4 regions of the Tardiphaga sp. genome follow, and region 2 is predicted to be linked to each of the others. Evidence: predicted binding sites of a transcription regulator. Region 2 holds the regulator's gene; each other region holds the start of a gene.
What was found. Region 2 encodes LexA, which represses DNA repair genes until DNA is damaged. Its sites were predicted from a motif close to TGTTCNNNNTGTGTTCNG; they were not measured.
Positions count from the first base shown of each region.

Region 1: a site for LexA is predicted at 1,391-1,408, ahead of ACEK02_RS24565 (ImuA family protein). Genes of this name have one in related genera too.
Region 3: a site for LexA is predicted at 1,263-1,280, ahead of ACEK02_RS33415 (single-stranded DNA-binding protein). Genes of this name have one in related genera too.
Region 4: a site for LexA is predicted at 1,031-1,048, ahead of recA (recombinase RecA). Genes of this name have one in related genera too.

Region 1 covers NZ_JBGMOE010000185.1:8,160-10,360, reverse strand. Annotated here, with positions in the region: gene ACEK02_RS24570 (DNA polymerase Y family protein) at 1-643, opposite strand, end outside; gene ACEK02_RS24565 (ImuA family protein) at 537-1,328, opposite strand; gene ACEK02_RS24560 (putative DNA modification/repair radical SAM protein) at 1,491-2,201, shown strand, end outside.
Region 2 covers NZ_JBGMOE010000122.1:40,204-42,404, forward strand. Annotated here, with positions in the region: gene ACEK02_RS16725 (N-acetyltransferase family protein) at 1-435, shown strand, start outside; gene lexA (transcriptional repressor LexA) at 737-1,453, shown strand; gene ACEK02_RS16735 (ComEC/Rec2 family competence protein) at 1,477-2,201, opposite strand, start outside.
Region 3 covers NZ_JBGMOE010000238.1:21,661-23,861, forward strand. Annotated here, with positions in the region: gene ACEK02_RS33410 (DUF2306 domain-containing protein) at 1-401, opposite strand, end outside; gene ACEK02_RS33415 (single-stranded DNA-binding protein) at 577-1,086, opposite strand; gene ACEK02_RS33420 (outer membrane protein) at 1,561-2,201, shown strand, end outside.
Region 4 covers NZ_JBGMOE010000127.1:7,471-9,671, forward strand. Annotated here, with positions in the region: gene ACEK02_RS17345 (hypothetical protein) at 278-445, shown strand; gene ACEK02_RS17350 (hypothetical protein) at 521-745, opposite strand; gene recA (recombinase RecA) at 1,151-2,201, shown strand, end outside.

The DNA of each region.
Region 1 (2,201 bases), on a different contig from region 2:
GGCGCGAGCGCGAGGCGACATCGCCGATGGTCTTCAAGCCGGCGCGGCGCAATCCGCGGATGATCGCCTCATCGGCGCCGAGCGTGAACAGCGGCAGCGGCGTCACCGCTTTGGCCTCCTCGCCCGCAGCGACGATCCGGCCATGCGCATAGCGACTGAGCGTGCGTGCGCATGTGGATGTCCCCGCAATCGCTGCGCTGACGATAAACCCCTGCCGCGACAGCGTCACACAGAGCTGTTTCATCAGCGCCGCCTCGTCGCCGAACAGATGGGCGCAGCCGGTGATGTCGAGAACCAGACCATGCGGCAGATCCAGCGCGATCAGGGGCGTGAAACGATCGCACCAGTCGGCGATGTCGGTCAGCGTCTGGGTATCGGCGACGGGGTCGGCGTCAAACACCTGGATGTCCGGACAGACCGCGCGAGCATTGGCAAGCGGCAGGCCGGGCTCGAGGCCGAGCTTCGCCGCGGCATCATTCAGCGTGGAAATCTGCAACGCATTGTTTTGCTTGGCGACGACGATGCAGGGCTGCGGACTATCCTGTTCTCCGTTGCGGATACGCTGCCGCTTGATGCGATCGGTCGGCAGGCGTGGCAGCCACAGGCTGAGGATACGCCGAGATGTCACGGAACACGCACTCATCACACTTCCATTCCATGATCCATTGGCCGTTCGGGCCATGGCGGTTGCGAACCAGTTGCACGTCGAGCATTGGCGCGCCCCATGCTTCCCAGGACCTGACCGGCGGCGAATGCGCGGAGCGGATGAGCCAGCGGGTTTCCGCCGTACTCGGCGCCGGAACACCTGCGGTCCGCAGCAAGAGACAGGTGACGCCCGAGCCCCGCGCTGCCAGCGTGAGTTTACGGCTGGCGACCATGTCGAACTGCCTGCTGTCGCCCCAGGTCTCCAGCACGACGCTGCCCAGCGCATCGCAGGCCAGCGCATCAGCCGTGGTCCGTAATGCCGTCTCGACATCCGGCGCGCGCACGGTGACCAGTAAACGCGGATCGAGGCCGAGCTCACGCCAGCCGCTCATGGCCAACGCGCCACATTCGCGTTCGGAGAAATCCTGCCGGATCCACAGCAGCGGCCGCTTTGCCGAAACACGATGCGCAAGGCCGGCGACAAAGCCCGTGGCCGCCGCGCTGTGACGGCCTTCGGCGAACACCTCATGCATCGTGCCACGTGCGAGCCCGCCTTGTAGCGCCGCGTCCGCCTCGGCATGACCGAGCGATACCCGATCCGGCGCGTAGGTATCGCTGTGGGTCTCGATGCGCTCGATGCTGCCGCGCAGACGCGCGAGCGTGGTCATGCGTGCGCCGGTCATGCGCCGCTCCTCGAAATTGTTTTGCCGTGGCGGGTTTTTAGTGAACCCATGGCCGGGCCATTTGTTCATGATATGTTCTAATATAAAGCCAACATGGCAAGCCGAGTCAATCGGGATCATCAGCCACTTTTTTAGCATTTGAAATCAAAGGGATTTTTGAACATGGACGTGAAGCGCAAGCTGGAGATCCTGGCGGATGCCGCGAAGTACGACGCGTCCTGTGCGTCCAGCGGTACCGAGAAACGGGACTCCCGCGACGGTAAAGGCATCGGCTCGACCGATGCAGGAATGGGGATCTGTCATTCCTATGCGCCGGACGGCCGCTGCATCTCGCTGCTGAAGATCCTGCTCACCAATGCCTGCAATTACGATTGCCTTTATTGCGTCAACCGGGCCTCCAGCAATGTGACGCGCGCCCGCTTCACCGTGGACGAAGTGGTGCAACTGACGCTGGATTTCTACAAGCGCAATTACATCGAGGGACTGTTTCTCTCGTCGGGCATCATTCGCAGCCCCGATTACACGATGGAACAGGTTGTCGCCGTCGCGCGGAAACTGCGCGAGGAACATCACTTCCGCGGCTATATCCATCTCAAGACCATTCCGGAAGCCGACGATGTACTAATTACCGAGGCCGGCAAATATGCCGACCGCCTCTCCATCAATATCGAGGTGCCCGAGGAAGACAGCCTGGCAAAGCTGGCGCCGGAGAAAGACGTCCGCGCCATTCGTCGCACCATGGGTCGATTGCGGTTGAAGCTCGATGAAGCCCGCGAAGAACGCAAGCCGACGCCACGCGGCAAAGTCGGGCCGCGTTTTGCACCGGCCGGCCAGAGCACGCAGATGATCGTCGGCGCCGACAGCGCCAATGAT
Region 2 (2,201 bases):
CCCGACGATCTCAGAGACCGGCGCAAGAACCTGCGCAGCAAACGGTTCCCGCATCTCGTCGCCACGCAAGGCGGCGAGGTCGTGGGCTACGCCTATGTGGTGCTGTTCCGCAAACGACCGGCCTATCGCTACACGGTCAAGCATTCGATCTATATCCACCACGGACATGTCGGCCAGGGCATCGGCCGACTGTTGATGCGCGAACTCATCGACGTCTGCGCGGCGGCCGGCTTCCGGCAGATCATCGGCTATATCGATGCCGACAACACGGCCTCGCTCGGCCTTCATGAGAGCTTCGGCTTTGCCCGCGTGGGCCTGCTACCCGGTGTCGCCTATCGCTCCGGCCGCTGGGCCGACACGATCATGGTTCAGCGCTCGCTAGCCACCGGCTCCACGACTCCGCCGCCGCCCGTCGGGCGGGTGACGTCCGCATAGCGCAAGCTCCGGCAGGAGCGTTTTCGGTATCCGGCAAGAGATCGACGACCGGCCAGGAACAGCCCCTCAGCCGCGCTCAATGCGCTTTCCGTTGACGGCAAATTAAGCATTGCGGAACACATATGGAACATATAGTGTTCGTTCATGATTTGTTTCGAGATTCTGTGGCTTTGAGTAGTTTGAGAGTGCCCGAACTCGCGCAACCGATCTTCGAATGATCGCCCCTGGATTGAGGCTCACCGTTCGAAGGCCCTTTGAAACGCACGCGGCGGCCGACACCGTCAACTGAGGATGGCTTCAGATGCTCACGCGCAAACAATACGAACTCCTGCGATTCATCGATCAACGGCTGAAGGAAGCCGGCGTCCCGCCCTCCTTCGACGAAATGAAGGATGCGCTCGACCTGCGCTCCAAGTCCGGCATTCACCGTCTGATCACGGCGCTGGAAGAACGCGGCTTCATCCGCCGGCTGCCGAACCGCGCCCGCGCCATCGAAGTCATCAAGTTGCCAGAGCTCGGCGCGCCGGTTACTGGCGGCACCGGCCGCCGCGGCTTCACACCCAGTGTCATCGAAGGCACGCTCGGCAGGGTGCGTCCGGCCGCCAGCATCGGTAGCGGCGATGACGATAACGGTCGGACTGTCGCCATCCCGGTGATGGGCCGGATCGCCGCAGGTACGCCGATCGAGGCCCTGCAGACCCGCAGTCACACCATCAGCATGCCCGCGGACATGCTCGGCTCCGGCGAACATTACGCGCTCGAAGTGCGCGGCGATTCCATGCAGGACGCCGGCATTCTGGACGGCGATACCGTGCTGATCCAGCGCAACGAGAGCGCCGACACCGGCGACATCGTGGTGGCCCTGATTGACGACGAGGAAGCCACGCTGAAGCGCTTCCGTCGCCGCGGCGCGTCGATCGCGCTGGAGCCTGCCAACGACGCCTATGAAGTCCGCATCCTGCCACCCAACCGGGTCCGCATTCAGGGCAGGCTGATCGGCCTGTACCGGCGCTACTAAGCCAAGGCTGTCGCATTGACGGACTACTGATCTTCGGGTTGAAGATCAGTTTCCGCCGGCGTCGCATCGAGCGGCCGGTTTTGCTGCGGACGACCCGCCTGTGGCGTGTCGGGTGATGGCTCATCGGGAATGGCGCGTGACCACGGGCGATCCAAGCCGCGCGGCCGCACAGCGTCGATAGCAAAGCCGTTCGCCTTTCGCTGCACACTCATCGCCCCATTTCGTTGCAGGCGATCCTGATCGATCACCAACGCACGGCAATCCTTTGGCGGTTGTTTCGTCGTGATGATGAGCGCCGCGTTCTCGCAGTCATCCGTGAATGCACCCGGCTGCAGCACCAGTGCCACCAAAGCACCATCAGCGAGCGGCGTGATGCATCCGTCGCGGTCGCAGGACACGCCATGGCTGAGGGAGCCATCCGTCGGCAGGCGCGCATCTGCATCGCCGGCGAGCCACTCTTTCAGCAGAAACGTATCCTTGACGCTGCGCATCACGCGCAGAAGCCCGTCCCTGCCCCGTACCGCGACGCTGTGACCGTCACCCGAGATCAGCACATCCGGCTGCTTGACCAGTAACGCCCAGACAATCGAGAGCGCCAGCACGCCAGCCCCCGCGAAGCGCAACGGCGTGCGCAGCAGTCCGAGGACGATGATGCCGATACTGGCTAGTATCAGCGGTCCGGTCCCGAAGGCCGGCATCCGGCCGATGGCGCCGGGCAACGCGGCGACCCATTGCGCGACCACGATCA
Region 3 (2,201 bases), on a different contig from region 2:
CGACCGAACACAACGGTGTGCATGATCCGGCCGGGCACGAGGGTAAACACACCGGCGATCACCAGGGCGCCAGCGAAGATCGAAATCATGGTGATGGCATGCGCCCTGACGCGGTGCCGGCGCGCGGCGATCACGCCGAGTCCAAGCATCACCGGCGCAATGATCGACAGCAGATGGATCGGGCTCCAGTCTCGCCACAGCCGGTAGCTATGGCCATGGATCCCGAATGAGCTGATCGCAACGGTGGCGAGCAGCGCCACCCAGATCCAGCCGAGCGTCCTGTGTGGCAGCGTGCCCTTGGGCGCGATCAATTGAACGACACCGAGCACGAATGCGGTCATGGCCGCAAAAGCATGCAGCGGGATCGGGGCAACGGCATCAAGCAGCGGCTGGAGCGACATGGTGGCCCTCGCATTCAGCAAGCAGTGCCAGCTCATTGTCGCAGACATCTTCCATTGTAAAGATCGTATTGCCCGCACGTTGCCGCAGCTAACCGCACCCTCAAAAAGAAAAACGCGCTGTAAGCAATCAGCTCACAGCGCGCGATGCAGAAATTCAGGACGTTCTAACAGCAGATCAGAACGGGATGTCGTCATCCATGTCGCTGCCGCGGCCGCCGCCACCTGCCGGTGCGGCCACGCGGCGCTGCGGCGGCGCACTCGACGGGCCGCTGGAGCCGAAGTCGCCGCCCATGTCGTCACCGCCATAGCCGCCGCCACCACCTGCGCCGCCGCCCTTGCCGTCGAGCATGGTCAGCGTCGAATTGAAGCCCTGCAGCACGATCTCGGTGGAGTATTTCTCGACACCCTGCGGATCGGTCCATTTGCGGGTCTGCAACGCGCCTTCGATATAAACCTTGGCGCCCTTCTTCAGATACTGCTCGGCGACCTTGGCGAGACCTTCGCTGAAGATCACGACGCGATGCCATTCGGTCTTTTCCTTGCGCTCGCCGGTGCCCTTGTCACGCCAGGTATCTGAGGTCGCGACGGTCAGGTTGACGACCGGGTTACCGTTCTGCATCCGGCGAACCTCGGGGTCCTTGCCGAGATTGCCGACCAAAATCACCTTGTTGACGCTACCCGCCATGCCACTCTCCTACTCTCGAATCTGAATTTGCTGATTGGGCGCCAGCGCAGGCCCCGGCCCGCGCGCAAACGCCGCTGATAATGGGACCCTATACGGTCCGCGCTCCGCGCAGGCCCCTGTAACCGGGTTATCCACGTCTCTTAGTTGGTAGTCCTTGATCGTCGCTCCATATAGCACGTTCCATTTTTGTTCTCAACAAGACCTCTTGGTGAATCGTTGGGCGACGTCGAAGTACCGAGCCGTCTTCACTATGTGTGTGCAGGGCAACAATGGAACCCGAGGGGAACCCGCCCTCATAGAAAATCCATATACCTTTCATTAACTTAGAAACAACCAAACATCGCGGTCGAGTGTGTTATTTGGGTGACGGACTTTTTGGCAGAACTGCGTATATTTCGATCACTGAATTGCTTTTGGCGCCTGCGCCGGGACACGAGGCTTCGCTGACGCGAAGCAATTTTGGGGAGAATTCACATGAAGAAGTTTCTGTTGGGCACGGTTGCCCTGATCGCTCTGGGCGCTTCGGTTCCGGCAATGGCTGCTGACCTCGCCGCTCGTCCCTACACCAAGGCTCCGGCCTACGTTCCCGCCCCGATCTACAACTGGACCGGTTTCTACATCGGCGGTCACGTCGGCGGCGCCTTCAACGGCAGCAACGGCTTCGGCGGCACCTCCGACAATTCGGATGGCCGTTTCCTCGGCGGTCTGCAGATCGGCGCTGACTACCAGTTCGCTCCGAACTGGGTCGTTGGTATCGAAGGTCAGTACAGCTGGGTTGGTTCGAACAACACCAACGTCGCTTTCCTCACCACGCCAGGCGTCACCTACAACCTGAACCAGAAGGGTCTCGCCTCGGTCACCGGTCGCATCGGTTACACTTGGGGTCCGGCACTGCTCTACGTGAAGGGCGGCTACGCCTACTCCGACTACAGCGAATCGCTGGTCCTGACCGGCGTGGGCACTCCGGTTGCCTTCGCAGCTGGCACCAAGCATGACGGTTACACCGTCGGCGCCGGCCTCGAATACCTGTTCACCCAGAACTGGTCGGGCAAAGTTGAGTACCAGTACTACGACTTCGGCAAGACCACCTTCACGACCCCGGTCGCGCTGGCTGG
Region 4 (2,201 bases), on a different contig from region 2:
AATTGGGACTCAAGCGGCAGGCGGTTCGTTGGTTCCGAGGCGCGCAGCAAAAAAGCCCTCCGGTGAGAGCGGGCTTTTTCATCAGGAAGCGCTCGATTACTTTTCCGCATGACCGGAGCCGGGCGATGCCGTCTCCGGCGAGGCCTCGCCGTCGAGCCAGTCCTCTAGCCGTCCTCTGCCTGGGCCAAACGCGAGCCATGCCGCTTCCATGTGCCTGAACCGATGCCTGGTCCCGGGAGCGGCGGAACAACCTCAGGCGCCGCGGCATAATATCGGCATGAAACCAACGAAGTCGCTGAGGAAGCAGGCCGAGAAAGCCGAGGCCGCAGCTCGTCGCTCGGAAGACACCGAGCATGCTGAGCGGATGCGGAATCTGGCTGACGCGTTCCGCGCGCAGGCCGATGCGCTGAAGGCCATAAGGAAGAGAGGGAAAGCGAAGAAATAGCGCAGTTCTCTCGTCCATCTCTTGGAGCAGGAAGCCGGCACGATGCCGAGAATGAAAGAGGTCGCTGAAACGGCCTTACTTCTTTGGATTGAAGCGCCCGCCAAGGGCTTTGATACTTCCGGCCGAAGGTTGCTTGTTCGTGAACTCGGCTATGGCCTCCGCCAGCTCAGCGTCTGACATCGGGTTGACGGGCTGATGCAACGAGCCGTCCCGAAAGCCACGCTCGATGGCCGCATAGTGTTCAGACTCATCTACAAGAATGAGTTTCCTAATTCTGGCCAGGATTGCAGAGAAGGTCATGGCGCGACTTCGGCAAGTTCTAGTTCGTGAGACAGTCTACCTGTCGGGTACGGCGGGCAATATAGCTCCGGAGTTTGGGAAGAACTGAAGCACCTTACGCCTCGTTATCCCGGTCGGGGGATTTTAAGAACAAGTTGTTGCAGAGACTGACTGATGAGGTTGGGCATCTAGCTGCGGTGCAGCAACTTGATGCTTCCATTCCCGGATGGTTATCGATCCCCCGAAATGAATGAGGCCGCCCACCGAGGGCGGCGGCCGGAAACAGGCCAGTACCCAAATTCTCAAAAGAACATATTGCGAACATAGAACGAATGGGGTACATTGATTTCACCCCGAACAGCGCTGCCATCCTTTGGCGCTTGCCGTTTGTCCCTGTCGCGAATCCCTTCATAAGGAGCTAGATCAATGGCTACCACTCCGACTGCCCTGCGTATCGTTGAAGGATCCTCCATGGACAAGACCAAGGCCCTGTCGGCCGCGCTCTCCCAGATCGAGCGCCAGTTCGGCAAGGGCTCGGTGATGAAGCTCGGCAAGAACGATCGCTCGATGGATATCGAGACGATCTCGTCGGGCTCGCTGGGACTGGACATCGCCCTCGGCGTCGGCGGCCTGCCGCGCGGCCGGGTGGTCGAAATCTACGGGCCGGAATCCTCGGGCAAGACCACGCTGGCGCTGCACACGGTGGCCGAAGCCCAGAAGAAGGGCGGCATCTGCGCCTTCATCGACGCCGAACACGCGCTCGATCCGGTCTATGCCCGCAAGCTCGGCGTGAATATCGATGACCTTCTGATCTCGCAGCCGGACCCCGGCGAGCAGGCGCTGGAAATCTGCGACACGCTGGTGCGCTCCGGCGCGGTTGATGTGCTGGTGGTGGACTCGGTGGCCGCGCTGGTGCCGCGTGCCGAACTGGAAGGCGAAATGGGCGACGCGCTGCCCGGCCTGCAGGCGCGCTTGATGAGCCAGGCGCTGCGCAAGCTGACCGCCTCGATCAACAAGTCCAACACCATGGTGATCTTCATCAACCAGATCCGCATGAAGATCGGTGTGATGTACGGCTCGCCGGAAACCACCACCGGCGGCAATGCGCTGAAATTCTACGCCTCGGTGCGTCTCGACATCCGCCGCATCGGTGCGATCAAGGAACGCGACGAAGTGGTTGGCAACTCCACCCGCGTCAAGGTCGTGAAGAACAAGCTGGCGCCGCCCTTCAAGCAGGTCGAATTCGACATCATGTATGGCGAAGGCGTCTCCAAGATGGGCGAAATCCTCGATCTCGGCGTCAAGGCCGGCATTGTCGAGAAGTCCGGTGCCTGGTTCTCCTATGACAGCCAGCGTCTCGGCCAGGGGCGCGAGAATTCCAAGGCCTTCCTGAAGGCCAATCCGGACATGACCGCCAAGATCGAAGCCTCGATCCGGCAGAATTCCGGCCTGATCGCCGAGCAGATTCTCGCCGGTC